Regions from separate parts of the Shewanella sp. SG41-3 genome, predicted to be linked through region 1. Evidence: predicted binding sites of a transcription regulator. Region 1 holds the regulator's gene; each other region holds the start of a gene.

What was found. Region 1 encodes sigma-54, which starts transcription at its own class of promoters, with help from an activator protein. Its sites were predicted from a motif close to GTTGGCACGNNNNTNGNNT; they were not measured.
Region 2: flgB (flagellar basal body rod protein FlgB) is a predicted target of sigma-54. The motif match lies at 2,864-2,882, and genes of this name have one in related genera.
Region 3: H5164_RS15305 (DUF1328 family protein) is a predicted target of sigma-54. The motif match lies at 6,888-6,906, and genes of this name have one in related genera.
Region 4: H5164_RS17465 (DUF3192 domain-containing protein) is a predicted target of sigma-54. The motif match lies at 1,918-1,936, and genes of this name have one in related genera.

Annotation. Positions count from the first base shown of each region.
Region 1 covers NZ_JACJFJ010000003.1:208,671-216,638, forward strand. Annotated here, with positions in the region: gene H5164_RS06955 (calcium/sodium antiporter) at 1-408, shown strand, start outside; gene H5164_RS06960 (KpsF/GutQ family sugar-phosphate isomerase) at 453-1,430, shown strand; gene kdsC (3-deoxy-manno-octulosonate-8-phosphatase KdsC) at 1,433-1,999, shown strand; gene lptC (LPS export ABC transporter periplasmic protein LptC) at 1,996-2,556, shown strand; gene lptA (lipopolysaccharide transport periplasmic protein LptA) at 2,543-3,124, shown strand; gene lptB (LPS export ABC transporter ATP-binding protein) at 3,121-3,852, shown strand; gene H5164_RS06985 (RNA polymerase factor sigma-54) at 3,996-5,480, shown strand; gene hpf (ribosome hibernation promoting factor) at 5,505-5,792, shown strand; gene ptsN (PTS IIA-like nitrogen regulatory protein PtsN) at 5,795-6,238, shown strand; gene rapZ (RNase adapter RapZ) at 6,235-7,098, shown strand; gene H5164_RS07005 (HPr family phosphocarrier protein) at 7,119-7,394, shown strand; gene mgtE (magnesium transporter) at 7,858-7,968, shown strand, end outside.
Region 2 covers NZ_JACJFJ010000014.1:26,335-34,302, reverse strand. Annotated here, with positions in the region: gene flgE (flagellar hook protein FlgE) at 1-1,143, opposite strand, end outside; gene flgD (flagellar hook assembly protein FlgD) at 1,204-1,989, opposite strand; gene flgC (flagellar basal body rod protein FlgC) at 2,013-2,429, opposite strand; gene flgB (flagellar basal body rod protein FlgB) at 2,432-2,830, opposite strand; gene H5164_RS19165 (protein-glutamate O-methyltransferase CheR) at 2,966-3,799, opposite strand; gene H5164_RS19160 (chemotaxis protein CheV) at 3,865-4,785, opposite strand; gene flgA (flagellar basal body P-ring formation chaperone FlgA) at 5,170-5,877, shown strand; gene flgM (flagellar biosynthesis anti-sigma factor FlgM) at 5,951-6,283, shown strand; gene H5164_RS19145 (flagella synthesis protein FlgN) at 6,383-6,868, shown strand; gene H5164_RS19140 (chalcone isomerase family protein) at 6,976-7,536, opposite strand; gene H5164_RS19135 (DUF2947 domain-containing protein) at 7,698-7,968, opposite strand, start outside.
Region 3 covers NZ_JACJFJ010000007.1:277,650-285,617, reverse strand. Annotated here, with positions in the region: gene gpsA (NAD(P)H-dependent glycerol-3-phosphate dehydrogenase) at 1-398, shown strand, start outside; gene H5164_RS15335 (NAD(P)/FAD-dependent oxidoreductase) at 525-1,706, shown strand; gene H5164_RS15330 (metalloregulator ArsR/SmtB family transcription factor) at 1,939-2,751, shown strand; gene arsB (ACR3 family arsenite efflux transporter) at 2,811-3,830, shown strand; gene H5164_RS15320 (tyrosine-protein phosphatase) at 3,905-4,399, shown strand; gene H5164_RS15315 (ArsJ-associated glyceraldehyde-3-phosphate dehydrogenase) at 4,461-5,471, shown strand; gene arsJ (organoarsenical effux MFS transporter ArsJ) at 5,478-6,695, shown strand; gene H5164_RS15305 (DUF1328 family protein) at 7,026-7,202, shown strand; gene H5164_RS15300 (hypothetical protein) at 7,283-7,477, shown strand; gene H5164_RS15295 (diacylglycerol kinase family protein) at 7,691-7,968, shown strand, end outside.
Region 4 covers NZ_JACJFJ010000010.1:48,055-56,022, forward strand. Annotated here, with positions in the region: gene H5164_RS17450 (DUF962 domain-containing protein) at 17-334, opposite strand; gene H5164_RS17455 (GNAT family N-acetyltransferase) at 404-1,033, opposite strand; gene H5164_RS17460 (DUF2789 domain-containing protein) at 1,211-1,447, shown strand; gene H5164_RS17465 (DUF3192 domain-containing protein) at 1,483-1,866, opposite strand; gene H5164_RS17470 (hypothetical protein) at 2,026-2,391, shown strand; gene H5164_RS17475 (Zn-ribbon-containing protein) at 2,392-3,165, shown strand; gene H5164_RS17480 (ATP-binding protein) at 3,180-5,873, shown strand; gene syd (SecY-interacting protein) at 5,969-6,619, opposite strand; gene queF (NADPH-dependent 7-cyano-7-deazaguanine reductase QueF) at 6,674-7,531, shown strand; gene H5164_RS17495 (S10 family peptidase) at 7,915-7,968, shown strand, end outside.

The sequences.
Region 1 (7,968 bases):
CTATCAGCTGGTTGGATGGTCGATGGTGCCGTGGGTATTGCAAAGTTTTATGGTTTGTCCGATCTTGTCATCGGTTTAACCATTATTGCTGTAGGGACAAGCCTACCAGAATTAGCAGCCTGCATTGCTGGCGTGTTAAAAAAAGAACACGATCTTGTCATTGGTAATATCGTTGGATCGAACTTATTTAATATTCTTGCTGTGTTGGCATTGCCAGGGTTAATTTCCCCCGGGGAAATCGATACATCGGCCAGCGGCAGAGACTTCTACATGGTATTAGGCACCAGTGCAGCATTAGCCGTTTTAGTATTATCCAGTGGCGCTAAGCAACAACTGACTCGTTGGCATGGCACACTATTATTAATCACCTTTATTGCGTACCAAGTGATTGTATTTCAATCTCACTAGATTGGGGCATGAAGGTAAAGTATTCAGCTAAAAGAGAGAACCGTATGGTAAATCAAACTCAATTTCGTCAGTGGGGCCGTAAAGTCATTGATATTGAAAAGGCTGCCCTAGATAATTTATATCAATATGTAGACTCAGTTGAGTTTGGTCAAGCATGTGAGCTCATCTTGCAGTGCAAAGGCAAAGTGATTGTTATGGGCATGGGGAAATCGGGGCATATTGGTAATAAAATATCCGCGACCTTTGCCAGCACTGGTACACCGGCATTTTTTGTTCATCCAGGTGAAGCAAGTCATGGTGATTTAGGCGCATTGGCTAAAAACGATATTGTGCTTGCCATTTCTAATTCAGGTGAATCGAGTGAAATACTGACATTAATGCCAGTAATACAGCGAATGGGCGTACCGGTTATCGCAGTAACAGGTAAACCAGACTCTAATATGGCGCGTTTATCTAAAATCCATTTGTGCATTGAAGTACAAGAAGAAGCATGCCCGTTAGGGTTGGCACCAACCTCGAGTACCACAGCAACTTTAGCAATGGGTGATGCATTAGCCATTGCCTTATTGCAAGCCAAAGGTTTTACTCGAGATGATTTTGCTTTGTCACACCCTGGTGGATCTCTGGGGCGAAAATTATTATTAAAAGTCGATGATGTTATGCATAAAGGCGATGATTTACCCATAGTGCATAATGATATTTGTATTACTGAAACGCTGTATGAAATATCCAAAAAAGGCCTTGGTATGACAGCTGTTGTCGACAGCGAAACAACACTGGTTGGTATTTTTACTGATGGCGATTTGCGCCGAGTTATCGACGCCGAAGTCAACCTTCGCACCACTCCGATAGCTCAGGTAATGACCCAGAACTGTGTCACCTGCCCTAGCGGCATTCTAGCGGCACAAGCACTGCAAATTATGGATGAGAAAAGTATTAACGGACTGATTGTAGTCAATGAAAAACATCAACCGATCGGAGCATTAAACATGCTCGATATGGTTAAAGCGGGAGTCATTTAATCATGTCAGAATCAACCACCAGCCACCAAGGATTTTACGGCCCTATCAGCAATGATATTTGGCAACGCGCTCAAAAAATCAAACTGTTAATCTGTGATGTCGATGGGGTATTTTCAGATGGTCGAATTTATCTCAGCAACGCTGGCGAAGAACTCAAAGCGTTTCATACTCGCGATGGTTATGGTGTTCGATCTATCCTGACAAGCGGAATGCACGTTGCTGTCATTACTGGCCGCAAATCAAAGATTGTCGAAACTCGCATGACCGCATTAGGTATTAAACATATTTATCAAGGTATTGATAACAAGTTTGAGCCATTTGAACAACTCCTATCACTGTATAATGTCAGCGCAGACGAAGTCGCTTATATTGGCGATGATATGGTAGATCTCCCAGTTATGAAAGCAGTTGGTCTTGCCGTGTGTGTCGGTGACGGGCACCCATTTGTTAAGCAACATTGCCATATGACCACCTCTCTTAATGGTGGCCATGGCGCGTTACGAGAACTCACTGATTTACTGCTTTTAAGCCAAGATAAATTTGCCAGTGCTCATGGTATGAGTATATGAATAGAATCACTCTAGGTATTGTGGCTTTTTTTGGACTTGCTTTTTTCCTCTACTGGCAAGCGCAAATAAAACGCAGTGAAATGGATGCTGTGAAAGTTCGTGGTATTGAACGTCCCGACTTTGTAGCGGATAACCTACGCACCACAGAATTTAATAAACTCGGTTTAATTGCTAGTCGAGTCAGTGCCGAACACATGGAGCATTACGCCTCAAGTGACATTACTCACTTTACTAAACCTGTTTACCTCATTTACCCTGAAAACGGCCAAGCGCAATGGCAATTAAGCGCAGATAGAGGCCAATTGAATAAAAATACCAGCCAAGTCATATTAGAAAATAATGTTATTATTGATGCCATTAATATAGAAGAACCCCTGCAGTCACTCAGTACCCAAGCTGTTTCGGTGGATTTAACCACTATGATCGGCACCTCACAAGAGATGGTGTACATCAAAGGTAAAGGGTTTATTATTCAAGGTTTAGGTCTACATGCCGACTTGAATTCGCAAAAATTATCGCTACTCAGCCAGGTAGAAGGAACATATGAGCCACATTAATCGCCTCAACACTCACGCCAATGTTATGTTATTTGGCAGCATATTTTGCCTGCTGAGTTTACCTACCATAGCGAAACAAGGTGATCTTCAACAAGAGTTGAAAATTGCCTCAGTAAGCCAGTCTGCTGACATTAAAAATAATCAAATTGTTTTTAATGGTCCTGTTACCGTTACCCAAGGCACTATTAACATTAATGCTGATGAGTTACGGGCGTTTACTCCCGAAAACAGCACCAGTAAAAAACTCATCGCTATAGGCAACCCTGCAACGTTTTCACAAGAGTTAGACGACGGTCAAATTGGCACCGCCAGTGCCAACGAAATAAGCTATGATCTTGCTACCACTACACTGACATTGACAGGTAATGCCAAACTGGATCAATCTGGTAGCCAAGTAACCGGTAACCGTATTAAGTACAACATTAACGCTCAAGAGCTGATTGCTGAAAGTACTGGTACAGGGAAAGATCGCGTTATTACTATTATTCAACCTGAGAATTTCCAAGACGAGACTGCACCAAAGCAAAAGCTCCCTGAAATTCCTGTTAAAAAGCAGATCAAACCATGACCCAAATAACCCTAACGGCTGAAAATTTAGCTAAAAGCTATAAAACTCGTCAGGTTGTTAAAGATGTGAGTTTAACCGTTAAAACAGGCCAAATTGTTGGTCTTTTAGGCCCCAATGGTGCAGGTAAAACAACCACGTTTTATATGGTTGTCGGCTTAGTGCAAAGCGATAAAGGTCGGATCTTAATTGATGATGACGACTTAACCGCCGACCCAATGCATCTTAGAGCTCGCAAAGGGATTGGTTACTTGCCGCAAGAAGCCAGTATTTTTCGCAAACTGACCGTATACGACAATATTATGGCCGTATTGCAGACTCGCAAAGAACTCACTACCGACCAACGGATTGAGCAAGTAGAGCATTTATTAGAAGAATTCCATATCACCCATATTCGCGACAGCCAAGGCATGTCGTTGTCTGGTGGGGAACGTCGTCGAGTAGAGATAGCGCGCGCGCTGGCCGCTAATCCTAAATTTATTTTGCTCGATGAGCCTTTTGCGGGGGTTGACCCTATTTCTGTCATCGACATAAAAAAAATCATTCAACAGCTTAAAAACCGCGGCTTAGGGGTATTAATTACCGATCATAACGTACGTGAAACCTTAGACGTCTGTGAGCGCGCTTATATTGTCAGCCAGGGCAATTTAATTGCCGAAGGCACACCTGATGAGATATTGAGTAATCAACAAGTTCGGGCTGTGTACTTAGGTGAACAATTCAAGCTATAGTTACTTTACTGGCCTTTTAGTCTATCTAACTCATTTCATTGAACGATATCTAAATAGCGTTAAATGTCATTGATGTATGTGACAATCGATTACAGTTTTCGAGATTGTCATTTTTATGGAAATCATCTAGGGATAAGCGGTAAATGAAAGCGTCACTCCAACTCAAAATGGGTCAACACTTAACCATGACCCCTCAATTACAGCAAGCGATCCGCTTACTGCAATTATCGTCATTGGAGCTACAGCAAGAAATCCAACAAGCATTGGACTCAAACCCATTGCTTGAAATAGAAGATGAGTTTTCTCAAGCAAAAGACTCAGTAAAAGAAAGTCGCGACCAATCGGACACCGACTTTAGTGACAACAGCGTGGTCAATATAGAAAAAGACACCTCAACAGTCGACACAGCAGAATCCATGACCAAAGAAACCATGGACGATTTAGCTATGGATACCACATGGGATGAAGTGTACACCGCCTCTCCAATGTCAGGTTCAGGCAGCGCTAGCATGCGCGATGATGATATGCCATTCCAAGGTGAAACGACTGAAGGCTTATATGAACATTTAGAGTGGCAAAAAAATCTCACGCCATTTTCTGACACTGATCGAGCGATTGCTACCGCGATTATTGATGCCATTGATGAACGCGGCTATTTAACCCAAAGCACTGAAGATATTCTCGAAGCCATGGGTGATGAAAGTGTTGAACTAGATGAAGTTGAAGCGGTATTAAAACGTATTCAACACTTTGATCCCGTTGGTGTTGCCGCACGAGATTTAAGCGAATGTTTATTCATTCAATTAGCCCAATATGCCGACACAACCCCACATATAGACAATGCCCGTCTGCTCATTAAAGACTATTTAGATTTAATTGCTGGGCGCGATTTTAGATTATTGATGCGCAAAACCAAGCTCAAAGAAAACGAGTTGCGTGACGCAATCACCTTAATCCAGTCACTTAACCCTCGCCCGGGCTTGTTAGTCACCGCTATTGATGACGAATATGTTATTCCTGATGTAACCGTACTAAAGAAGAATGGCCGTTGGGTTGTAGAGTTAAACCCAGACAATATGCCTAAAATTGGCGTTAATCAACAATATGCAGCCATGGCTAGAAGCAGTAAAAACTCTGCCGATAGCCAATTTATTCGCGGTCATTTACAAGAAGCTAAATGGTTCATCAAGAGTATCGAAAGCCGCAATGAGACCTTATTGAAAGTCGCCAATTGTATTGTGCAATTTCAGCAAGGTTTCTTTGAATATGGTGAAGAAGCCATGAAACCTATGGTGCTCAATGATATTGCTGAAGCAGTAGAAATGCATGAATCAACTATTTCACGGGTTACCACTCAAAAATATATGCACACACCACGTGGGCTATTTGAATTAAAGTACTTTTTCTCTAGCCATGTCAGCACCGACGATGGCGGAGAATGCTCATCTACCGCTATTCGTGCTTTTATCAAAAAACTGGTTGCAGCAGAAAACCAGCAAAAGCCATTAAGTGACAGCAAAATGGCCCAACTGCTGGCAGATCAGGGGATCAACGTTGCGCGTCGTACGATTGCAAAATACCGCGAAGCGATGCTCATTCCGCCCTCAAACCAACGTAAGAGTTTATAACCTACAAGGCAACGGAGGATTTTTATGCTTATCAATATGACAGGTAGAAATATCGACATTACCGAATCTTTACGTGAATACGTTCAAGGTAAATTTTCAAAGCTTGAACGACACTTCGATCAGATCAATAATGTACACGTTGTGCTCAATGTAGAAAAATTACAACAAAAAGCAGAAGCTAAAATCAACCTTAATGGTGCAGAGATTTTTGCCATGTCAGAAAGCACTGATATGTATGCTGCAATAGACGCCCTGATCGATAAACTCGACCGTCAGGTAATTAAACACAAAGAGAAGTATACAAAACACTAACGATGGAACTTTGTACCATTCTGCAGCCGGAATGCACTACCTGTGCCACACCGGGCAGTAAGAAAAAAGTACTGGAACTCATCAGCAATTTAGTCGCTGCCCAGTACCCACCCCTATCTTCGCAAGAGGTTTTTGAAAGCCTATTAGCGAGAGAGAAAATGGGTAGCACAGGTATAGGAAATGGCATTGCGATACCTCATGGTAGATTAACGACCATAGAACATCCGATCGCAATATTTATTAAATGTGAAGAAGCCATTGCCTTTGATGCAATCGATAAACAGCCCGTGGATATTTTATTTGCTTTGTTAGTACCTGCAGATCAGTGCCAACAGCATTTAAGCACGCTATCAAGCGTGGCTCAAAAATTAAGCGATAAGCAAATATTGAAACAGCTTCGTAAAACTCACGACTCAACAGAACTTTATCGGGTTATTACTGCATGAAACTTGTCATAGTATCGGGACGTTCAGGCTCAGGAAAATCTGTTGCTCTAAGAGTATTAGAAGATCTAGGGTATTATTGTGTTGATAATTTGCCTTTACCACTGATTGGCATATTACTGGCTCAGCTCAAAGGTAATAATGATCTAGTGGCAATTAGTGTTGATGTACGCAACATTGCCGAGCAAGGTAAAGTCCTTCAAGATCAACTTGCCTTACTTGAACATGACACTGAAATTATTAGCTTCTTTTTGAATTCTAATGATAAAGTGCTACTCAAACGCTATAGCGAAACGCGTCGATTACACCCGTTATCTAAAAATCATATTTCACTGCAAGAAGCGATCATATTAGAAGGCCGTTTACTTGAGCCTATCGCAAAAATTGTTGATCATTATATTGACACCTCTGCCCTGAATATTTACGAATTAAGCGACCAAGTCAGGCAAATCTTGTTAGGTAGTGTCGATAAAGAGTTAGTGATTAACTTTGAGTCTTTTGGCTTTAAACACGGTATGCCAACAGAAGCTGACTTTATGTTTGATGTGCGCTTTTTACCTAATCCGCACTGGGAAATAGCACTACGACCACTCACAGGTTTAGACGAACCGGTACAAGAGTTTTTAGGTCGGCAACCTCTAGTGAATAAGTTTATCTGGCAAATTGAAAACTTATTTGAAACCTGGATGCCGCATTTAGAACGTAATAATCGCAGCTATCTGACTATCGCCATTGGTTGCACCGGTGGCCAGCATCGCTCGGTATATATAGCTGATCAATTAGCAAAAAGGTTTAGACATGGCAGTAAACATACAGTTAATGCTCGCCACAGAGAATTAAATTTAACTGATACTGACAGCTAACTGAGCATAGGATCGCGCCAATGATCAAACTTGAACGCCAAGTAACCATTTCAAATAAATTGGGGTTACATGCTCGAGCTGCAACAAAACTTGCTGTTTTAGCGGGTGATTTTGATGCCAGTATCACGTTAACTCAAGGTGATAAAAACGCCAGTGCAGCTAGTGTACTTGGGTTATTAATGCTTGAAAGTGGCATAGGTAAAATGATCACTGTAACAGCCCAAGGCCCAGATGCTGAAGTGGCATTAAATGCCGTATGTGATCTGATTAATGCTAAATTTGATGAGTCTTGCTAAATTGTTTAGTGATACTTTCACTAATTACTGATCGTTAAGCCATCATCACTTATTTATTTCCATCTTTAAATGAAGTCGTCATACTAACCAAACTGCCACGATATTGCTGTTCGAAGGTTAACGATCAGTTCCTCGATAATATTAGCCTTTATATTGAAACGCGCGGCGGATCCCCAGCTGATTAAGTATTCATTCTCTTAAGAGAGATTAGCGTTGTAGCCAATTTCAATCACGGTTCTCGCTTGACCAAACACCGATGTAATCGGACGTTAATTTTTGTGTAAAGCAACATCAGCAGTTCAGACTTTCGTTCGGCGCAAGTCACTCAACGATTTTATTGCTGCATTTCATTTCTTGCCCGCAGATAACAATTCTTGCATCAATATGCCAAACAGAGAAACTGAAACTGCCCAAAATCATTACATACAGAATCATATTTGTATGACAAATAGGAAGTTGATATATGGGTAAAGAGTACCTAGATAATGAAATAACAGAACAACGACTCAATCAACTCGCTCAAGCGTTAGACAGTGGATTGTTTGTTCATGCTCGCAATATGTTACATGCAATG
Region 2 (7,968 bases), on a different contig from region 1:
ACCTTGCTCATTAGCAAAACGTACTAATGCCACTCGCGCTAACGGCACAGTTGAACCATTACTATAACTGGCGGTAATCAGACCGTCAGACCCAATACCAACATTGGTTAATCGCCCTACGGTAATACCATCTTGAGTCAATTCAGTGACTTCAAATGGAGAAGCATACTGAGTTGGATTATTAAATTTTATCGTAAGTGTTTGAGTGCCGTCGGCTCCAGGGCCTAAAGCACCTGCACCGCCAGAACCTAATGCTTCAGTGGTAATGTTAGCAGGATCACTGCCAGTATAAGCACCAACAGAGTTAAATTTAAGCACAGCTCCTGACCAGACTCCACCTAATCCATCGGGATTAGCAGCAGATGCTGTACCCGTTGCGTCAGCAGTGCCATCACCATTGGTATCTGTTGAATAAGTACCAGCGCCAGCCGCAACATCAACAGGATCGCCATCAACTGCATAAAAGGCAACCCAATTACTTTCACCTGTAAATGAACCATTGGTCGGTTTAATAAAGTAAGTGGTCATAATGTGCGATTCACCTAATGAATCATAAATCGTCACCGAGGTAGAATTATTAAACGTATCAGAATCAGCAGGATTAAAATTAGCTGGGTCTAATGCGGTTTCACCCACATTAAGGTTCATTTGCAAACCAACATTTCCGGTTTGCACAGGGCTACCTGCAGTGTCAGGGATCTTAATCGGTTGGGTTGTGGTTAAACTCACAGAAGTCGAGTTACCATCTTCATCAACAGGGAAACCTTGTAAAAAGTTACCCGCTGAATCGACCATATAGTTGGCCGAGTCAACTTTAAATGCCCCTGCACGTGTATATGACTGATCTTGCGACCCTAACTCAGACGACGTAACAAAGAAACCACCGCCACTGATCGCCATATCCAGTGAATTACTGGTAAATTGCAAACTACCTTGATGAAATTGCTGTGCCACTTGAGTGGTGGTTGCTCCACCACCGACAGCGGTTTTACTGTTCGAAAAAATAGAATTTGCGTACACATCAGCAAACTCAGCTCGTGATTCTTTGAAACCAATAGTATTCACGTTAGCGATATTATTCGCCGTTGTATTTAAGTCTTTTTGCGCGGCAGCAATACCACTCAGTGCAATGTTAAATGACATAGTTCACCTCTCACAATTAATTCATTTATCAATAAAGCCAATAATTCAATACAGGCCTTACTATGTTTCAGATACTGCGAGTACGTCAGATAACTTAATTCCGCCTACTCCACGCAAATTCAAAATGGCCCCAGTCGCTGCAGTGCCCAGTGACACACTTGTCACATGTGCATAAGTTGATACCGCTAAATCTTCCGACGTACCATCAACTTTACCACTGGCTTTTATCGAGTAATTACCCGCTTTAACGGGTTGGCCATCCTTACCTAAGCCATCCCATGTCACATCAACATTGCCGCCTTTACTGCCATCAACATTAAAGCTCTTGATCAGCTGACCCGACTCATCTTCAATTTTCACCGTAATCGTTTCAATTGCAGATGGCGTACTGATCACACCTTTAATCTCAGGGCTTTCAGTAGAAATTGCCCCGGTATCAGAAGGGATAAGCACTTTTCGACCCACCAAGCCTGATGCTTGTAACGCTTGGCTAGAACTCATTACCGTATTGAGGTTAAGGATCTCATCATTCAGATTTGAAATACCGTCAACCGTCGAAAACGATGCCATTTGGGCAATCATTTGATCATTATCAACCGGTTTAAAAGGATCTTGCATAGACAACTGTTGACTGAGTAAAGCAAAAAAATCTTCTTGCTTTAACATCTGATCTTTTGATTCAGGGATCGCACTTTCTTCAGGTAATCGAATTCCGTCAAGGAAAGGGTTCCCAGTAGTAGTGCTGGTTGTATTTGTCTGTACAGAACTTTTCGTGGTAGCACTTGTATTTGATGTGCTACTGGATTGTTGCGGTAAAGACTGACTGTAAGAATTAACGAGGCTCATTGTTACCTCCTTGAATAATCATACTATTTACCCATCCTTAACGTCTGTTGCAACATAGACTTAGTTGCATCAGCCACCTGAACGTTCATTTGATAAGAGCGTGATGCAGAAATCATATCGGCCATTTCTTCCATCACATTGACATTCGGTTTATAAATAAAACCATCACCATCAGCCATCGGATGATCTGGCGAGTATTCTTTTATTAATGGTTTATCACTTTCAACAATGCCTTTGACGTTAACACCCGGCGAACTATTTTGCTGGCTATTAGCTTTAAGCATTTCAGCCTCAAAAATGGGATGACGTGCTCGATAAGTTTTATCAACACTGCTTGATACAGAATCCGCATTGGCAATATTACTGGCAGTGGTATTCAAACGCACTGACTGCGCAGACATACCTGATCCAGACACATTGAAAATATTAAATAAACTCATGATTAATCACCTCGCAAAGCTTTACGCATGCCATTAAACTTACCTTCAAGGAAGCCTAATGACATTTGATATTCGAGCGCATTTTGCATAAATGCTGATTGTTCTTTCTGCGTATCAACAGTATTACCGTCACCTGTATCGGCCTGATTTGGAACACGATATTGGACATGTTGTTGACTTAACGCTGTTAAATCGAAATGTTTTTCTGTGGTTTGACTCATGCTCAAACCCTTCTGATGTAAGCTTGCTGCTTGCATAGCAGAAGCAAAATTAACATCTCGAGCTTTATAATGAGGAGTATTGGCATTGGCGATGTTACTTGAAATCACTTCAGCTCTTTGAGCTCGTACGCCCAAAGAATATTGGTGAACACCTAATGCATTATCGAAATTAATCGCCATAAAATTGCCTCCATCAGCTAACTGATAGATATAAAGCAAAGGTTATGCCAACAATTTTTATAATGGGAGAATAAAATAAAAAAACTAACATGCCGACGATCGTCGGCATGGGGTGAACCTAATCAACTGTTTTAGCTAGGTTTTTTTCTGGTAATAGATACCGGGATTACAGCGAACCATATTAAACTCTTCGGTTAACCCCGCAAGAGATTCTGACGCACCTAAGAATAAGATACCTTTAGGATTAAGTGCGGCAGCAAATTGCCGCAAAATGGTAGCCTTTGCCTCTGGCGCAAAATAAATCAATACATTACGGCAAAAAATGATATCGAACTTGCCTAATAAGCTATAACTTTCAAGTAGATTATGTGCTCTGAAGTTCACTAAACGTTTTACGTTATCTTTCACTTTCATATTGCCAGACGGTAAAGCATCAAAAAACTGACGTTTACGCTCTTCAGACAAACCACGAGCCAGAGCTAAACCATCATATTCAGCATTCTTACAACGCTCTAACATAGAAGGTGATAAATCTGTTGCCTGAATTGTCACGCCCCCAGGCAAAGCACCGGGTTTACGCTGTTGATATTCCAACACTGTCATAGCTAAAGAGTAAGGTTCTTGCCCAGATGAGCAAGCAGCAGACCATATTTTTAATGGTCGGCCCAACTTGCTGTATTCAGGCAACAAAGAATTACTCAGCAACTCAAATGGATAACGGTCTCGAAACCATAAGGTTTCGTTAGTAGTCATCGCATCTATCACTTCAGCGCGTAATTGACGCTCTATCGGTTTCATCGACTTTTTAACCACCTCAGATAGAGAAGGCAAATTATGCTTTCCCATCAGTGGCGCTAAGCGGCTACGAACTAAATACTGTTTGTTCTCACCTAACACAATACCGCTATGCTGCTCTAAAAACAGCCTAAATTGATTGTACTCTGCTTCAGCAAGTGATTTATCTGTCACATTATCTTCCTAATATGTTTGCCGATGAGCCGACCGAACGTTCAATATTATTCAATTCTAAACAATTATAAACTCAAATGTTTGTTAACCGCTGCGGCTAATTCATCGGGGTTAAACTTAGCAATAAAATCGTTAGCCCCAACTTTTTGTACCATCGCTTGGTTAAACACACCACTTAACGATGTGTGCAGTACGACTTTTATATTCTTTAACTTTGGATTATCACGAATTTCTGCTGTTAGAGTGTAGCCATCCATTTCAGGCATTTCAATATCAGAAATAATCAACGGAATTTCCACTGATACATCATCCATTTCTTTGGCAATATTTTTCAACATCTCTAACGCTTCTCTACCATCTTTGGCAGTATCGATTTGCAGATTTAAAGACTCTAACGAACGAATAATCTGTTTACGTGCCACTGCAGAATCATCAATAACCATAATATGATAATGCTGTTCTCTATCAATCGTTAAAGTTTCGTTGAGTTCTTGACTGATCGAAGTCTTAACCGGTGAAATTTCATCAAGAATTTTTTCAACATCCAAAATCTCAACCAACTCGCCTTCTATCTCTGTCACTGCGGTTAAATATGAAGAACGACCAGAACCTTGTGGAGGCGGCATAATTGCCTCCCAATTCATGTTGATAATACGTTCAACAGAACTCACTAAAAAGCCTTGAATGCTTCGGTTGTATTCGGAAATGATAATAAAGCAATTTTCTGTTGATGTCAGCGGACGACCACCCGTTGCAGCACTTAAATCGATAACAGAAATCGTTGCGCCACGAATATGAGCAACACCTTTAACATAACGATTTAATTTAGGTAAGGTTGTCAGTGGTGGGCATTGTAAAACCTCTTTCACTTTGAACACGTTAATCCCAAACCGTTGGCGGCCGTTAAGCCTAAATAATAGTAACTCGAGTCTGTTTTGCCCGACAAGCTGAGTACGTTTATTGACTGAATCTAAAATGCTCGACATAACACGACCTTGTAGTTAACTGTCACCCAAAAGGATAAAAATTATTCATTAAAATTATAGTAAACCCAGGTTCAACACAATACGTTAGCTCATTACATCTAGCTCATTTATCGCTAAAGACCTACCAACCTTGAGTGTAAACCATCAACAACCCAGCGAATACTTATCTATTCATTAAATTAAAAAAGTGGGCATACAACTTGCTTTAATTTGTATTAATTAACTCACACACGGTGAGCTGACACTTTTTTGACGGGGACATAATGAAATTATTATGTCATCGGTACATATTTTTTAGCTTATTGTGTATGCAGAGATAGCCCGCATATTTTCCGTTTTTAAAAGTATAGGTGTATTCTGGCAAAACAAGCTAGTATCTTCATTATGAAAGTATTTTTTTTATGTTTATTATGTTCAATAACATTTTTTTTGCCAGCATTTGCCAGCGAAGAGATAATAACACCCTCACTATCGACCATTTATGACTTAGCTAAAGAGACGATAGAAAAAAAAATCGAAGCAGACTCAAAAGCTAAGGTCGAAATCACCCCACAAAACCTTGAAGGTCGTGTCAATCCTCCGCGGTGCTATCCACCGATAACGGCTGAGCTTGCCAGTGAACGAGCGATTAGTCGCAATAATATGGTAAAACTGAGCTGTGATAGTCCAGACTATGACTACCCATGGCAAATGTATCTCTCAGTTCGAGTTGAAATTCAATACCCCGTTGTCGCGGCAAACCAGATACTGTCACCAGACCAAATTATTGACCAACAACATTTACACATTATGTATATTGATCAATATAGTCTAAAAGGCCAATTTTTTTCAGATATCAACTCATTAATTGGTTCAAGAGTAAAACGTCGGGTTGCGAAAGACTCTCCAGTCTTAAGTAATAACTTGTGTTTTGTTTGCAAAGGAGACACGATTTCTATTTATGCTAAAACCGCTAATATTGAAATTAAAACCCTTGGTGAAGCTTTACGGGACGGTAATCTCAATGAGGTTATCAGAGTAAAAAATAGTAATACGAGCAAACAATTTGATGCTGTAGTAATTGGCATTGGCGAAGTTGAAGTAAGAATGTAAAATAGAGTTAAAGTTTTTTCCTGGACTGCCGATAGCCTGTTTGGAAAACCTGATAATTACGCTGGAGCCTCCCATGGCAATTGACATTAAGCATAACACTGCTACTAATACACAACTGCGCACTGCACGTGAAACGCAGTCTAATACCAAATCTGATACTGCAGCTGTGGCGCAAAAAACAGCGACTCCAGTTAAAACTGATTCGGTTAGCATTACCTCTCAAGCTCAACAGCTACAGGGCGCGCAAACTAAAATGGCATCATTGCCTGAAGTAGACCAAAAAAAGGTCGCTGAAATTAAACTCGCAATCTCTGAAGGACGATATAAAGTCGACCCAGAAAAACTTGCGGCTAATATTGCTAGTTTTGAAGCAGAGCTAGGCAGTCTATCATTTGACAAAGAGTAACCGTTAAATGTTACTCTTTAATTTGCTTTAACAACACTAGAATAATAGGTGCGCATTTGCATCATAGAGAAGTGTTAGTAAAAAAAACAAGAGTAACTTATGACACAAGTAAACGTACAATCCTCAGGACAATCCAACGATCCGCAAAACAAGCAATTACTTACAGAACTGCATACTTTGCTTGATACGCAAAATCAGACATTAGTTCAGCTAAAACAGCTGATTTCAGCAGAGAAAGCTGCGTTAGAAAAGCAAGACGCCGATCAATTGCTGGCACTTTCCAAAGATAAAACCCAGTGTTTATTCAATATGAAAACCACTGACGAAAAACTGGCTAGTCATCCACACCACACGCTGATCACCACAGATGTTGAACTGGCACAAAAAGTTGCTCAAGCAAAATCGATACTCGCTGAGTGCAAAGACATCAATAGCCAAAATGCCAGTTTAATTGAGCTCAATATCGCCAGCCTCAATAGATTCGCACAAGCATTACAAGCTAGCCGCAACGCTTCAAGCTTGACCTACAATGACAAAGGCAAAACGTCGACCATTTCAACGCTAGGGAATGACTTTTCAGCCTAGCGTTAAAATCTTGGTAGCAAGCCATACGAGCGATGACATGCGATAACGAGCCAAGTGCCACCGTGAGCGCAGTGTTCGCTTGTTATCGTTCCTTCCTAGCAGGAGATTTACTGAGCGAGCATGGCCTCAAGTAAACTTTGTTGCGCAGGATGTTCACCTAACCAAATCTTAAGTAATGCCTGACGAAATGCTTCACCAGCAATATCACCCTGAGCCATACCATTTTTAATGCTGCTCACGCCCTTGCCTTTTTGAGTCACAAAAGTGAATCGATCACCTTCAACAATCTCGTCAGCAAACAGCTGGGTAAAATGTTCAATATCTTTGGCAATAGAATGAGTGTCACCGTCCGTAGCAGCATCAAAACCGTCAGTAATTGCATCACGCATTTTATCTGAGGTAATCATTCCAGAGGTAATGGTTAACTGTATAACCGCAATCGGCTGCGCCAATACATCATCTAAGGTTTGCACTTTTGTCGGTAAATACAAACTGCCCACATATAAGTCAATAAAAAACTTGCTGCGCACTCCTGCGCCATTCAGTATTAATGGTTGCTCAGCAACCGTCATTTGCTCTACCACATCAATATCGCCAATCACTTTAGCGTGCGCGAATGACGGCAGCATCAACACTAAACTCATACCCATTAAAGCTAATAACTTCATATAAACTCTCTAAAAAAACGCCACAAAAATAACCACAGAAAGAATAAAAAGTGGTTTTATGCCTGGCAATATATACCGCAACCAAATCACATACTAAAACTCAGCGATTAACCGTTAATAGCTTATTTGCCGAGTATTGCACTTCGAGGTTGAATAAGGGGTTAACCACGAACACCTAACTTAAATTGGCCATTCTGATTAAACATCAACGCTTGCTTGTGCTTAGGTGAAATTAAAATTGGACCATCATCGAAAAACAAGAAGCACTTCCAATTACGCACAAAGACATCCCAACGCGTTTCAATGATTTGGTACTTTTCATAACAAAAATACACCACCACATCATCAGGCCATTGAATATGTGTACTAACAGCTTCAGGCATCGCGTTGTCCAGAGAGTCCCACGCCGATTGCCAATGTTCTGTTGCCGTC
Region 3 (7,968 bases), on a different contig from region 1:
TTGGCTTTGGTGCTAATGCTCGTACAGCATTAATTACCCGCGGTTTAGTCGAACTTAGCCGTTTAGGTGTTGCGCTCGGCGCAGATGCCTCAACCTTTATCGGCATGGCGGGTTTAGGTGATTTGGTATTAACTTGTACCGATAATCAATCGCGTAACCGTCGTTTTGGCTTAGCTTTAGGTCAGGGCAAAGATGTGATCACCGCGCAAGAAGAAATTGGACAAGTGGTTGAAGGCTATCGCAATACCAAAGAAGTGTTTACCTTGGCTAAACGCCTTGGGGTAGAAATGCCGATTACCGAGCAAATCTATCAGGTGCTTTATCAAGGTAAAGCGCCAATTGAAGCTGCTAAAGAGTTACTTAGCCGTGAAAAAACGTCTGAAACACTCAAAAAATAGTGTCACACAGAAGCTAAGTTAATCGTGAGTAGTAACAAAAAAGGATGCTAAAATAGCATCCTTTTTTGCATTTGATGTTTATCAGTTAACTATTAAACAACCAATTGAAACAGTGTGGAGTAAAACGTGAAACATCATGACGTAATCATTATCGGTGCGGGTGCGGCAGGACTAATGTGTGCTGCGACAGCGGGCTATAGAGGTCGTGATGTGTTGGTGTTAGATAACGCCAAACAAGCTGGTAAAAAAATTCTTATCAGTGGTGGCGGGCGTTGCAATTTCACTAACCAAAAAGTGGAGCCGCACCAGTTCATCTGTGACAATCCGCACTTTGTTAAATCGGCATTAGCGCGCTATCGATCAAGTGACTTTATTGATTTGGTTGAACGTCATGGCATTGAATACCATGAACGTGATCATGGTCAATTATTTTGTAATGACTCCGCTAAAGACATAGTCACCATGTTAATGACAGAGTGCGAATGGGCTGGGGTCAAGGTTCAGCTACGTACTGAGATTTTATCGGTCAACAAAACTGATACCGGCTTTACCTTAAGCACCTCTAATGGCGACTTTAGCTGCGGATCACTGGTTATTGCCACTGGTGGCTTATCCATGCCCAAATTAGGTGCTACGCCTTATGGTTACAAGCTTGCTGAGCAATTTGGTTTAAAGGTTCTGCCGACCAGTGCTGGTTTGGTTCCTTTTACTTGGCATGCCGAACAAAAAGTCCGCTTTGAGCCGTTATCGGGTATTGCTGTACCAACCACAATTACCGCGCAAGATGGCACCCAGTTTAGCGAAGCCTTATTATTTACTCATCGCGGCTTATCAGGCCCCGCGGTACTGCAAATTTCAAACTACTGGCAGCCAGGTGAAGCCATTTCTATCAATTTATTACCGGGTGAAAACGCCTTAGACAAAATTGAATTTGCACTGAAACATCATCCGAAACAAAGCTTGCGTAATACCCTGAGCCAATGGTTACCTAAACGCTTGGTCGATGCGCGGTTTGAAGAGTCGCTATTAGATAAAGCGCTAAATCAACTGGGGCACGGCGAGCGTGAAAAGTTAGCAAACGAATTAAATAACTGGTCAATTATCATGAATGGCACAGAAGGTTACCGCACTGCAGAAGTGACTTTAGGTGGTGTTGATTCTAATGAGCTGTCATCTAAAACCATGCAAGCTAACAAAGTACCAGGATTGTATTTTATTGGTGAAGTAATGGATGTAAGTGGTTGGTTAGGCGGGTTTAATTTTCAATGGGCCTGGTCATCCGGTGTCGCGGCAGGGTTGGCGGTTTAGATGTGTGTAGAGACAATAAAGTTTGCCCGTAGTGGTTTTTGACACAATGTTTTTTCTGGGTGGAATATATCTGCATATGTTTTAAATAATTGTTAACGATAACAATAGCCGCATTTTTTGCTAAACCGATTCATTGAACTGGATCGGTTTTTTTATAACTCAAGCTTGTATATGTAAATAATCATATATACACTCAGGTGTATATTTTGTATTGCGTGTTAGTGAGTCAACAATGAAAAATAAAACGGTGTTGTTTCTCTGTACTGGCAATTCGGCGCGCTCGCAAATGGCTGAAGCCTTACTAAGAAGTAGAGCTGCGGATCTATTTGATGTATTTAGTGCTGGCACGCAGCCTGAAGATATTGACCAAAGGGCCATTGACGCTATAGCTCGCTTTGGCGCTGACACTCGGGGTTTAGTGTCTAAAAAGCTACAAACCTTTGCGGGTAAAACATTTGATTACGTGATTACCCTTTGTGACAAAGCCAATAACGAATGTCGTAGTTATCCTGGCGCGGGTAAGCAACTGGCGTGGGACTTTCCTGATCCTAAAAATCGCGCAGGTGAACAAGCATTTTTGACCACCTTAAATGACATCAACAACCGCCTGACGATGTTTTTGTCAGTGGAGCAACCAACTACAGAGCCAATGTCGCTAGAGACTCAGTCTGCATTGAATGCCGCTGAATTCTCCAGTATTGATCCCCTCGCGTTTTATAAATGCCTTACCGATGACATTCGCTTAAAAAGCTTAATGTTGACCCATTACCACGGTGAATTGTGTGTGTGTGAGCTAATGGCAGCGCTGAATGAAGATAGCCAACCTAAGGTGTCGCGTAATTTAGCCTTGTTAAAAAAGGCTGCGATTATTAGCGACAGAAAAAATGGTCAATGGGTGTTTTATCGCATTAATCCTAACTTACCTCTATGGGCCAAATCAGTAATAGCACAAACCACCGAAAACAACCTTGGGTTGATTATGTCGTCATTACAACGATTAGACATTATGCAAAATAGGCCTAATAAGGTGAGCTTTTGTCGCTAGTCTGATGTTGTCATTTTAAGAATACGTTGTGGTATACCTCGTTGTTTGGAGTCATTTGTATGGGAACGTTCGAACGGTTTTTATCGGTATGGGTTGGCTTAAGCATGTTGGCCGGAGTGTTGTTAGGTTTATGGCAGCCCGAGGTCTTTCAGGCTATCGCTAATCTTGAAATCGCCCACGTTAACTTGGTTGTTGCGGTGTTTATTTGGGTGATGATTTATCCAATGATGGTGCAAATTGATTTTTCGGCAATGAAAGATGTAGGTAAAAACCCTAAGGGATTATTACTCACCATTGTCATTAATTGGTTAATTAAACCCTTTACCATGGCAGCATTGGGCTGGTTGTTTTTTAAGGTGCTGTTTGCCGATTTGGTCGACCCTGCATCTGCGCAAGAGTATATCGCAGGGATGATTTTATTAGGCGTTGCACCTTGTACCGCAATGGTGTTCGTGTGGTCGCAATTAACTAAAGGTGATGCGAACTACACATTAGTGCAAGTGTCAGTTAATGACGTAATTATGGTTTTTGCCTTTGCGCCAATTACTGCATTATTACTGGGTGTAAGCGATATTCAGGTGCCATGGGAAACCTTGCTTATATCGGTATTACTGTATGTGTTGTTGCCATTATTGGCTGGTGTAACAACGCGTTACTTGCTTAATCGTCGCCATGGCTTAGCCGCTGTTAACTCATTTTTAGCCAATTTAAAACCATGGTCGATTATCGGTTTACTGGCCACAGTGGTGTTGCTGTTCGGTTTTCAAGCTGAAGTGATTGTGTCAGATCCGCAAACCATTGGCTTAATTGCCATACCACTAGTTATTCAAACGTACGGTATTTTTATTATTGGGTACATAGCAGCTAAATGGCTGAAATTAGCCCATAACATTGCCGCCCCAGCTTGTTTAATTGGTACATCTAACTTTTTCGAGCTAGCTGTCGCTGTGGCGATATCGTTGTTTGGGCTGCACTCAGGAGCCGCGTTGGCTACGGTTGTAGGGGTATTAGTTGAAGTGCCGGTGATGTTATCGCTGGTGGCCATTATCAATCGGACTCAACATTGGTTTAACCATTAATTAAGTCAGTTTGTGAATTCGGCTTTGTGAATCAATTTATGAACATATTTTGAAGTTACTTTTTGGAGTTAACCATGCAAGCTCATCCTTATGATGTTTTAGCGTTAGATAATGGCGCCAAGCTGATTTTTACCCCGTGTCCTGGTACCAAAGATGAAGCATTAGCTGCGTCAGTTGCCACATTAAAGGCGGCGGGTGCAAAAATGCTAATCACTTTGATGTTTGATGACGAAATAGTGCGTAATAAAGCGGAGGATTTACCCGCAGAATGTGCCTCACAAGCCATTACTTGGGTGCAATTGCCCATTGCTGATGATGCTGCGCCAGGGCAAGAGTTTGAAACTCAGTGGTTAGCCCATAAACTCCAGATTATTGAATTGCTGAATAACCGAAGCGCTATCGCAGTGCATTGTAAAGGCGGTTCGGGCCGCACGGGATTAGTCATTGGTCTGATATTAGTAAGCTTAGGCTGGCCTAAAGATAAAGTGATTAATGCAGTGCAAACTCTGCGACCCAAGGCGCTGACTCATCCGGTTCAGCGTGAATATTTTGATGCATTTAATGGTTAGCATGTAGTGACTAACCTTTAACATTACCACTTAAAAATGAGCGCAAGCTTAGGACACCATTATGACAATAAAAATAGGCATTAACGGTTTTGGCCGTATGGGACGTTTATCAATGCGTGCGGCGTATGATTGGGACGATGTTGAAATTGTGCACATTAATGATCCCGCTGGCGATGCTGCTACCCTGGCGCACTTAATGACCTTTGATTCAGTTCATGGTCGTTGGCATCATGAAGCGACACATGATGGTGATGCCATAGTGATTAAGGGTAAAGCTATTCCTTGCAGTCGTAATGTGGCCACCCAAGACACTGATTGGTCAAAATGCGATGTAGTGATTGAAGCCTCCGGCAAGATAAAAACCAAAGCCTTGCTACAAGCTTACTTAGATCAAGGGGTTAAAAGAGTTGTAGTAACCGCGCCAGTAAAAGAAGACGGCGTGCTCAATATTGTGATGGGCGTAAATGAGCATTTATACGATAAAGCGATTCATCCAATCGTAACGGCAGCTTCTTGTACCACCAATTGTTTAGCGCCTGTGGTAAAAGTGATCCACGAAAAAATAGGCATTAAACATGGCTCGATGACCACTATTCATGACATAACTAACACCCAAACGATTTTAGATGCACCGCATCAAGATTTACGCCGCGCCCGTGCGTGTGGCATCAGTTTAATTCCAACCACCACCGGCTCTGCTACTGCTATTACCCATATTTTTCCTGAATTGAAAGGCAAGTTAAATGGCCATGCGATTCGGGTGCCGCTAGCCAATGCATCGCTTACCGATTGTGTGTTTGAAGTGGCCCGTGGCACAACGGCAGAAGAAGTAAACCAGCTTTTGAAGCAAGCTGCTGATAGCGAACTTAAGGGGATTATGGGTTATGAAGAGCGCCCATTAGTGTCGGTCGATTATAAAACCGATCCACGCTCAAGTATTATCGATGCCTTATCGACTATGGTGGTTAATGATACCCAAGTTAAGCTGTATGTGTGGTACGACAATGAGTGGGGTTACGCTAATCGCACCGCTGAGCTTGCGCGCAAAGTAGGTTTGGCGGACAAGGAATAAGCTAACATGGGGCTGTTAACTTTCAGTACATTGCCATCTCACATTAAGCAATATCTAATAATCACTGGTAATTATTGGGCATTTACCTTAACCGATGGTGCACTGCGTATGCTGGTGGTGCTGTATTTTCATCAGCTAGGTTACAGCCCGTTCAATATCGCGATGTTGTTTTTGTTTTATGAGATTTTTGGCGTAGTCACTAATCTTGTAGGTGGTTGGCTAGGGGCAAGGCTTGGCTTAAATAACACCATGAATATTGGTCTCTGCCTACAAATAGTTGCGCTAGCTATGTTGGCCGTACCAGCGGACATGTTGACCATAATGTATGTCATGGTTGCGCAAGCCTTGTCGGGTATTGCTAAAGACCTCAATAAAATGAGCGCCAAGAGTGCGATTAAAATGTTGGTGCCTAGTGATGCGCAGAGCAAGTTGTATCAATGGGTGGCCATTCTTACTGGCTCTAAAAATGCGTTAAAAGGACTGGGGTTCTTTTTAGGTGGCATTTTGCTCACGCTATTTGAATTTCGCGGTGCAGTGCTGTTGATGGCAGCCTTATTAGCTTGTGTGTGGGTGATGAGTCTATTGAGCTTAAAAGCGGATTTAGGCAAAGCGAAAAACAAACCTAAATTTATCGATATTTTTTCCAAAAGTCCGGCGATTAATTTGTTGTCGGCAGCGCGAATGTTTTTGTTTGGTGCTCGAGATGTATGGTTTGTGGTGGCGTTACCAGTGTTTCTAGCGGTGACATTTGAATGGGATCATTGGTGGGTGGGCGGTTTTATGGCGAGTTGGGTGATTGGCTACGGCATCGTCCAGTCATTTGCGCCTTATGTTACTGGTAAAAAACACGGCAAAGTACCAACAGGACGCGCAGCCTTTGTATGGGCTGGCTACTTATTACTTATTCCTGCTGCTATTGCTCTTGCGTTGCACTTTAACTTTTATATCCACGTGACATTAATTGCCGGATTAATGCTATTTGGCGCTGTGTTTGCCATTAACTCGTCACTGCACAGTTATCTGATTGTTAGTTATGCAGGGCATGATGGCGTGTCACTTGATGTGGGATTTTATTACATGGCCAACGCCATGGGACGTCTTATCGGCACCGTTCTTTCGGGGTTGGTGTATCAAATATACGGTTTAGAAGCTTGTTTGTGGATATCGAGTGGCTTTATAGCGCTAGCAACATTAATATCATTTAAGCTGCCGTATACGTTGTAATGCTTGGTGTTATTCTGGCGGCGCTTATGTTGACTCCTTTTCATTGCTCCTTTCGATACTGGTTCGCTAGTATCTGAAACTCTTACCGGAAACATCGGTAAAAAGTGCCTACAAGTCTGTGGCTCTTCCATCGCTCATTTTTCGATATTAAATTAAATCCTTTATAATCATGGCTTTAATTTTTTATTTACTGTTGGCACGATGTTGGCATTAGTAAAAACATAGTCGTTGTGTAAATGGTTAATTCTCAGATGGTTAGGTATGAGGTCGATATCAAAAGGATTAGCACATCACGCACCATACTGTAAATCGTACACCAAGGAGGTTTTTATGTTGGGCTGGACATTAATGTTTTTAGTTATAGCCGTTATAGCAGGACTATTGGGTTTTACTGGTATTGCTGGAGCCGCAGCAGGGATCGCCAAAATTATTTTCTTTATCTTTATTGTATTACTGGTGATTTCATTATTATCCAGTGCGATTAGAGGTAAAGGTCCCCGAGCATAGTAGGTAACCTGAGCTCTGAAGCCGAGTTAAGGTTAGCGACAAAACGTTATTCGATTACAACCATCATCTAGGAGATGAATATGAAATTATTAAAATTACTGACAATGGCAAGTTTAATGGTGTTTTTAACGGCTGGTTTATCAGCATGTTCAGACAATAAAGCTGAGAATGCTGGTGAGAAAGTGGATGAAATGATCCAAGATGCTGGTAATGCTGTTGAAGATGCATGTGAAGATGTAAAAGAAGGCATGAAGTCAGAAGATCCAGACTGTTAAATACAGTGCAATCTGATTAACTATTTAATCCGTTCAGAGCCGTTAGGTTATTAACGTAAAGTACATTGATGTCAAAGGTCACGACTTGTTTAGACTCATATAAGTCAATGTAAAATCTTAAGAGCGTGGCGCGAAGTGATTAGATAGTTATAGTGATAAGTATTGTCTTAAGCAGCACTCATGTGCTGCTTTTTTTAAAAAAGGAGGACCACAATGCTCACCCGTATCCATATTAAATATTATTATACCCTTGGTACGTTATTGGCTGCGTGCTTATGTGTGGCGCTTCCTTATGTGTTACTTAAGCTTGTTTTTGCGTGGCTTGCATTATCTTTAGGCTTGGTGAGTTCGGCGTATTGGTTTAATAGTGCAGGTATTTTCCGTAAACGCCAAGATGGCAGTATTCCTTGGTATATAGGTTGGAGCTTTATTCCGTTTTTATTGGGTTGCCAGCTATATAACGCCTGGGCGAGAAAAAATGACAAAGTTCC
Region 4 (7,968 bases), on a different contig from region 1:
CATGAGCAGGTTATTACTATCGGATTGATTTTCGCCACAGGCGCATTATCATCTGCCCAAACATGACCCAATCAGCCCACAAACTATAAAGCGGATAAGTGAATGTAGCAGGCCTATTTTTTTCAAATAGAAAATGCCCTAACCATGCAAAGCCATAACCCACAACGGGCAGCCACAATAATTGCCACCAATGCTGATTAATCAAGGTATTCACAATAATAACCAAAATAATGCCACTGCCAATATAATGCAGCCTTCGACAAATAGGGTTTTGATGTTGCGACAGATAAAATGGGTAAAATTCTGTAAATGAAGAGTAACGTTTAGGTTCCACTATTCACTCCTTAATTGATAATCCGCAAATGATATGGCCCGATGAGTATTCAATTATTTTTCGCTGGCGTTACACTTTACTGTAAAACAGAATTTCACCTTCTATATTACCGATGCTAACGTTAGCAATACTGCTAAACCCTTGTGTTACCAAAGCCCGATGATGTGATGAATTACTAACAAACACGCCTACTCCATCGAGATCAGGTTGTTCATCACACCAACTCAATACCGCTTGAATTAACTTAGCCCCATAACCTTTTTGCTGCTCATTTGGTGATATAGCAATAAATTGTAAAACACCACACTTTTGAGAAGGTAGATGTTCAAGAATGCAGGTTTCTTTTTGCATTAATCCTTGGGTCGATTTCCATCCGGTACCCAGCATCATTTTGAAACGCCAGTGCCAATATCGTCCCTCACCCAGAGGAATGAGATGAGAAATGACACACGCAATTCCGATTAAGCGCTCACCATCAAATAAACCGATTAAAGCTTGTTCTTGTTGCCATAACTCATTTAACTCTTCACGGATGGCTGCCCGAAGCTTTTGCTCATATTGTTGTTCATCATCTTGAGCAAGCACGTCAATAAAATAGGGGTCATCATGATATGCGTTGTAGAGAATGGAAGCTGCGACTCTCAGGTCTTCTGCGGTCAAATACACTGCGCGAATAGTTTCCAAGGTGTGATTGTCCATTTTTATTCCTTGTTATTGACTCTCTAAACTCAATCTAACTTAACAAGTTTGAAACATTCTACAAGTTTTGTTTACGCATTTAGCCTGTTCGCGGTTGTCATTGTCAGTTGTTTGCTATTTACCTCATCAACACTGATACTGAATTTGTTTACCACACCATTACAAGGAATCCTTTAAATGGACACTACATCAAATGATCTTAGCCATTTATTTATGCAACTAGGTTTACCGCATGATCAAGTGGGTATCGATGACTTTGTTATGCAAAATAAGCTTGCTAAGCATACGTTAATAACCGATGCAGATTGCTGGAATCCAGGCCAAAAAGCATTTTTAAAAGAGGCATTACGAGAAGACGCCCAATGGTCAGAAGTGATTGACCAATTGGACGTAATGATGCGCGCTGAAATGTAATTAATTTTTGACCTTATAACAGCGCCATTATCTCATCAGATTTGTTTGTAGGCGGTGTTACCCCAACCGACTAAAACATCATCGCGAAACACAATGGGCGTGCATTCATCTTTGGTTGTTTTACCATCGCCTTGCGCCCATTGCGTTCGGTAAAACATGACCTTGATAGACTGTTCCCCTTGGTTTTCAGTCGGCTTAATATAAGCTTCGCTGAAATCGGCGGTGCCCATTAGAGTTATCACTTGATCACTCGTCATCCCCATAGACAGTTTGCTCAACAGTTCACGATTCTTATCTTGTTGAACTTGCCAATAGTCAGCACTTTTAGCCGATTCATGATCACCGACACTGATAACACAACCACTTAGCCCTACTGATGTGGCGATAATTAATCCTGCTGTGATAAGTTTTAATTTCATGTTGCATCCTTTTTGTTAAAATAAAATCCGCATTGTATTTACAGTTCCTTTAAGCCAGAATCGTGCCAAAAAATAAAACACTGATTTGTATGCCTTTATTTTTATATTTAATAAGAATTAGTTAATCTCACACCATCGAATTAAGGAATTTAACCAACAATGAGTCCAATTGAGCAAGTACTTGCCGCGGCTAAATCGATTGCTAACAATGGAAATACTCCCTGTTTGGCACTGATTAAAAGCCGTTTAGGAAATAGCATCCCAATGCCTACCCTAATCCAAGGTTTACAACAGTTTAAGGCGTTGCCAAAATCCGAGTGGCAACACATACCAGAATTAGCCGATATTGCCGCTGTGACTGACCAACCTGCAGATAATAACGTGGATCTTACCGATGTTATTCAGCAGGTCATGAGTCTGCAACAACACGTCACACTGCTCACTAAGCGAGTCGAACAGCTAGAAAATCAATTACAAGACAATGCCATTCAAAGCAATATCATTGTTAATAAGGCAGACCAATAGATGTTTGTTACTGAACTGCGCTTTGAATGTTTTGCCGACACAACAATTGATACCGTAGAAAAAGCCATCAACGCTTTTCTTGAAGCCCTAAGGGCGAATGGACAAATTTTAGGCAGGGAGTTTGCCGTCGCTTTTAATGACGGTGAATTTAGAGTTCGCCTGTTGTTACCCGAAAAAACCAGCCTGGCAAATCGTTATCATAGCCCGTGGGTAAAGGTCACTTTAGCCGGATTAACCGCGGCCAAACTATTGGCTCCTAGAGAAAAGTTCATCGGCCAAGACATTAACTCTGAAGTTAGCAGCACAGAGACACCATCATGGCAGGTGTTGTATACCAGTTATGTTCATATGTGCTCACCGCTACGTAATGGCGATAATCTCCTGCCAATCCCCCTGTATCAATTACCTGCGACCTTCAATGGCGATCATAAACGCATTATAAAATGGCAAACAGAATGGCAAGCATGTGATGAGCTACAAATGGCGGCTGCCACTAAAGCTGAATTTGCCGCATTAGATGAAATCACTCGAGTAGACAGCGACCTGTTTAGACGAGGTTGGGATTTACGTGGCAGAATAGAGTTTTTAACGCAAATACCAACTTACTATTATCTGTATCGTGTCGGTGGTGAGTCGTTAGAAAGCGAATTAAACCGAGCTTGCCCACGTTGTGGTTCACATCATTGGAAACTTGAACAGCCTTTGTTAGACATGTTTCACTTTCGCTGCGAGCCATGCCGCATAGTGTCTAATATATCTTGGGACCATCAGTAAATGGAATTACTTCATTGAGTTACAAACAAATTATTTCTTATTACCGAGATTGCTACAAGGAAGATAGTGCCTCCATTAATCTTTGGAACGTCAATAAGCTTAAGCAAGAAGACCGTTTAATTCTTCAAGGTAAAGATGAACTAGGCACAGGTTTTTTACCTCGGCTACCTATCCCCGAAGAATTTGCCGCCCCAATGTTAAAACGGGTAGCAATGTATGAAAGAGAAAGAGTATTACTGTATGCACGGTTCTTGTTTGTCGGCAAAGTCACCATAAAAGGCGAGCTTAAAACGGTAGTATCGCCTTTGCTCTTTAGCGAAGCCACCATTGAGCAGGATAATGGTAATTGCTATTTTTCTACCCAAGCCGATGAAACTGAAATCAATGAAGCCTTACTGCAACAATTACTCCCAGATGATAATGCGCTAGCAGAATCGCTTTTTTCTGAAGATACTCGCTCCGCATCATTTTGGACCTCATATTTTAGTAATAATCATATTGAAATAAGCTCGCTTGAATTACTCCAATATCCGAAGCTTGCTCAATACAGTGACATCAAAAAAGCGCTGACAAAAAAGATCCCCAGCTTATTACCCATTTCCATGTTAATTTGTGTTGAAAGATCAAAAAGTAGCCGCGGCGTACTTCACGAATTAGACACTATCATCAATGCTAATCAGCTATCAGCCCCTATCGGTAAGCTCTTTAACCATACAATGGCAAAGTCGAACAAGGTTTCCAAACCTGCGAAGCTCAAGTACGACTTTTTGCCTGGACTATTATCAGGCCCACAAAAGAAAGTCATCGCTATCGCCGCTAACAACAGTCTAGGTTGTGTGTCTGGCCCACCCGGCACAGGTAAAAGCTATACTATCGCTGCCGTTGCAGCGGAACATATGGCTCGCGGAGAGTCGGTGTTAATTGTGGCCAATAATGAAGTAGCCCTTGATGTTATTGCAGACAAATTGGCGAGTAACTTTACCTTAGGCGATGTTTCAATTAAGGCCGGACAAAAAGCCTTTTTAAAGCAGCTAAAAGACTATACCGCTGATTTGTTAGCCGGTTACTTTGCAGATGACTTGGACAACAGCCCCAAAGCAAATGAACAAGAAATTAACCAGCTAAATCGATTGCTAGGTAAATTAGAACATCGTTTTATGGCTTTCAGCCAAAAAGCCATCAGCCGAGGCTTGCGGTTGCACCAACTTGAGTTACAACAATCGAAGTGGTTAAAGCGCGCTTATCTGTTTTTTATTCAAGGATCAATAAACCAATGGCACCATCAATGGCATGCATTAGATACCATTAACAAACGCACCATTGAACGTGAAACGCTTGCTTCTGACTATCTCAATACACTTAAAAAAAACAACTTAAAAACATTAGTCAGCCAATACCGAAAGTATCTTCAAGCATTTAACCAAGCAATACGCAGTCGAACCTCCAGTAAACAACTCGCCCAGTTTGCGAAGATTGAATATGCCAAGTTATTTGCTGCATTTCCCATCTGGTTGGTGAGCTTAAATAGCCTGCACAAAGTATTACCACTTAACAGTGAAATGTTTGACTTAGTGATTATTGATGAAGCCACGCAATGCAATATTAGCAGTTGTTTACCGGCCTTATATCGTGCAAAACGAGCACTGATTGTTGGCGATACCAAACAATTAAAACACTATTCATTTTTAGCTAGAGCTAAGCAGAATCAATTATTAAGCAAAAACAACGTGCCTGAAAACAACCAGAGCGCCATCAGTTATCGAGATAATTCTATCTTAGATTTAGCCCTAAAAACCTTAAACACCGATAAAGAGCTGGCCTTTCTAGATGAACATTTTAGAAGTAAACCTGAACTCATCCATTTTAGTAATCAGTCTTTTTATCATTCAAGATTAAAAGTCATGCAACACCGACCTTGTACTAGCTCAGGCCATTTGCACCTTCATCGACTAGAGGGGATCCGCGACACATCCGGCGTAAATCATCAAGAAGCACAATGCATCCTAGCTGATATTCAAGCTCAAATAACAACCGACAATAACACTGGCATAGCCCACAGTATCGGAGTCATCTCACCTTTCAGCGCTCAAGCAGAACAGATTGCCGCACTGATTGAACAACATATTCCTCAAGCCGATATCATTAAACACAGTATTCGCGCTGCTACGCCGTTTGGTTTTCAAGGTGAAGAACGAGATATTATGTTGATTTCGTTTGCAATTGATAATAACAGTAAACATGCAGCAGCCTACCTAAACAAGGCCGATGTATTTAATGTCACCATTACCAGAGCACGTCAAAAACAGTCGTTATACCTGTCAATTGATGACTCACAATTGCCAGAAAATAATCTACTGCGGCGCTATATAGCATCAATGACCACTTTTCATGCCGAGCATAGCGTCACCTCAGAAATAGACGCATTTCAACAACAAATCATTGCAGCATTACAAGAGCAACAAATAGAAACATGGCCGGGTTATGCCATTGTTGGCACAGAAATAGATATTTTATGTCGTTATGCTGACAAGTACCTTGCCATCGATCTTATTGGCTTTCCTGGACCATGGGCTAATTTTTTCGAACTAACAACCTACAGGTTATTTGAAAGAGCAGGAGTTGAAATATTGCCATTAAGCTATGGTCTGTGGATTGTCGATAAGCAAGCATGTATTGATAAAATAAAGTCTACGCTGTTATTACCATGATAAGAAAAGCTAAGCGGGGATGATTCATAGGATTAACCACTGTGGATGCATTAAGTATTGAAACACTCAAAAGAGCATTTCAATACTGCTGATGGTTATTTTTTACGTAAAAAATGTCGTCCCATGGTTTTGATCCGCAGCCAGATCCCAGGATGCTCAGCAACAATCTCAGCTTCTTCTATGGGCTTAACTGGTGGGGTTATTAACGGAGAGAGTTGCTGCAGAAATTCTGTTAATGATGGTGCAATCTGAGTAGTTTGTTTTTCGCCTGGTATTTCTATCCATACGCTGCCATCATCATTGTTTACGGTTAGCATTTCGTCACCATCACCTAACACGCCGATAAACCAAGTTGCTGGTTGTTTAAGCTTTTGCTTCATGATCAAATGACCAATTACATTTTGTTGCAAATTTTCAAAGTCAGCTTGATTCCACGCTTGGATTAATTCACCTTCGCCAAACGATGCAGTAAACGCCAATGGCGCTGAAAAATATTGCCCATAAAATGCATGAATATCTTGGTGTAACTGAATATTTAATGCATGCTCTACATTACTAAAGTCGCCTGTATCATCCCGTTTAACAGGTTGCCAGAATACGATTTTATCGTTATTCGCATCAAATGCACCTTGAATACATACCGAATCCTCGCCCAAAGGATAATAGCGCGGAAATTCAGATAGGGTATCTTGATAAGAATTAAGATATTTTTTAATGAAGCAATCTAATGCAGATGAACAAGACACTTAAGCCACTCGTAGTTTATAATAAAACCATATTTTGACACGGAAACCGATTAGATGACACACAATCACGACCCTTATAGTGACGCTGCAGCATTAAAAGGCCTAACATTAGGCCGTGCAACTGCTTATCAAGCTGAGTATGACGCGTCACTGCTGCAAGGGGTTCCTCGTAAACTTAACCGAGATGCTATTGAATTAAGCGGTGAACTGCCTTTTCATGGTACCGATATTTGGACAGGGTATGAATTGTCTTGGCTTAATGCCAAAGGCAAGCCTATTGTTGCTATTTTGGAAGTTCAGTTAGATATCAACAGTGTCAATTTGATTGAATCTAAGTCTTTTAAACTGTACTTGAATAGTTTTAACCAAACTAAATTTGACAGTGTAGAAGCCGTACAAGAAACCTTAAGCCGTGACCTAAGCACTTGCGCCCAAGGTGAGCTAAGCGTAAAAGTCATTGAGCCTAAGTTTTTTAATCTTGAACGTATCATTGATTTACCGGGTAGCTGTATTGATGAGCTAGACATTGAAGTTAATGAGTACGCCTTTAACCCAGATCATTTATTAGACAGCACAGACGCAGATAAGAATGTCGCTGAGACACTAAATTCTAATCTATTAAAGTCTAATTGTTTAATCACCTCACAGCCTGATTGGGGCAGCGTGATGATCCGTTATCAAGGCCCTAAAATTGACCGTGAAAAACTGCTGCGCTACTTAATTTCTTTCCGTCAGCATAATGAATTTCATGAACAATGCGTTGAACGTATCTTTGTCGACTTAAAGAAATATTGCCAATGCACTAAGCTAACCGTATATGCACGCTATACCCGCCGTGGCGGCTTAGACATCAACCCTTATCGCAGTGATTTTGAAAATCCACCAGAGTCGAACCGTCTAGCAAGACAGTAATTGCTTTTGAATTGACTGCAAAAAAGCCTTTATCTTTGATAAAGGCTTTTTTAATTAATCTACCGATCTTTTTAAGCCATATGATCATTCTTCGCCATTCTCAGTGAGGTGTTAATACTTGCACTAGGTTCTTTTTAATAAGACTTTTCGAGCAGTACTCAATGCCATTAAGCCTAGGTTTAAATGAATATAAGGCCTAAATCGATCGGTATATCATGAGCATAATACCTTCTACACACATTGATAATACACATCACAAACATCACTTAATATGGCACAAACTTTTACAATATAGCCTTGTTGTTCGCAGCACATTTGAACAATCGCTATGCTAATCTGCAGTCTACTCGACCACAAATGACTAACATAACCAGAGAGTTCTTATGCTCAAATCACTTTTACATACAGGTTTAATCGTGCTTTTTTTACAAAGCGCC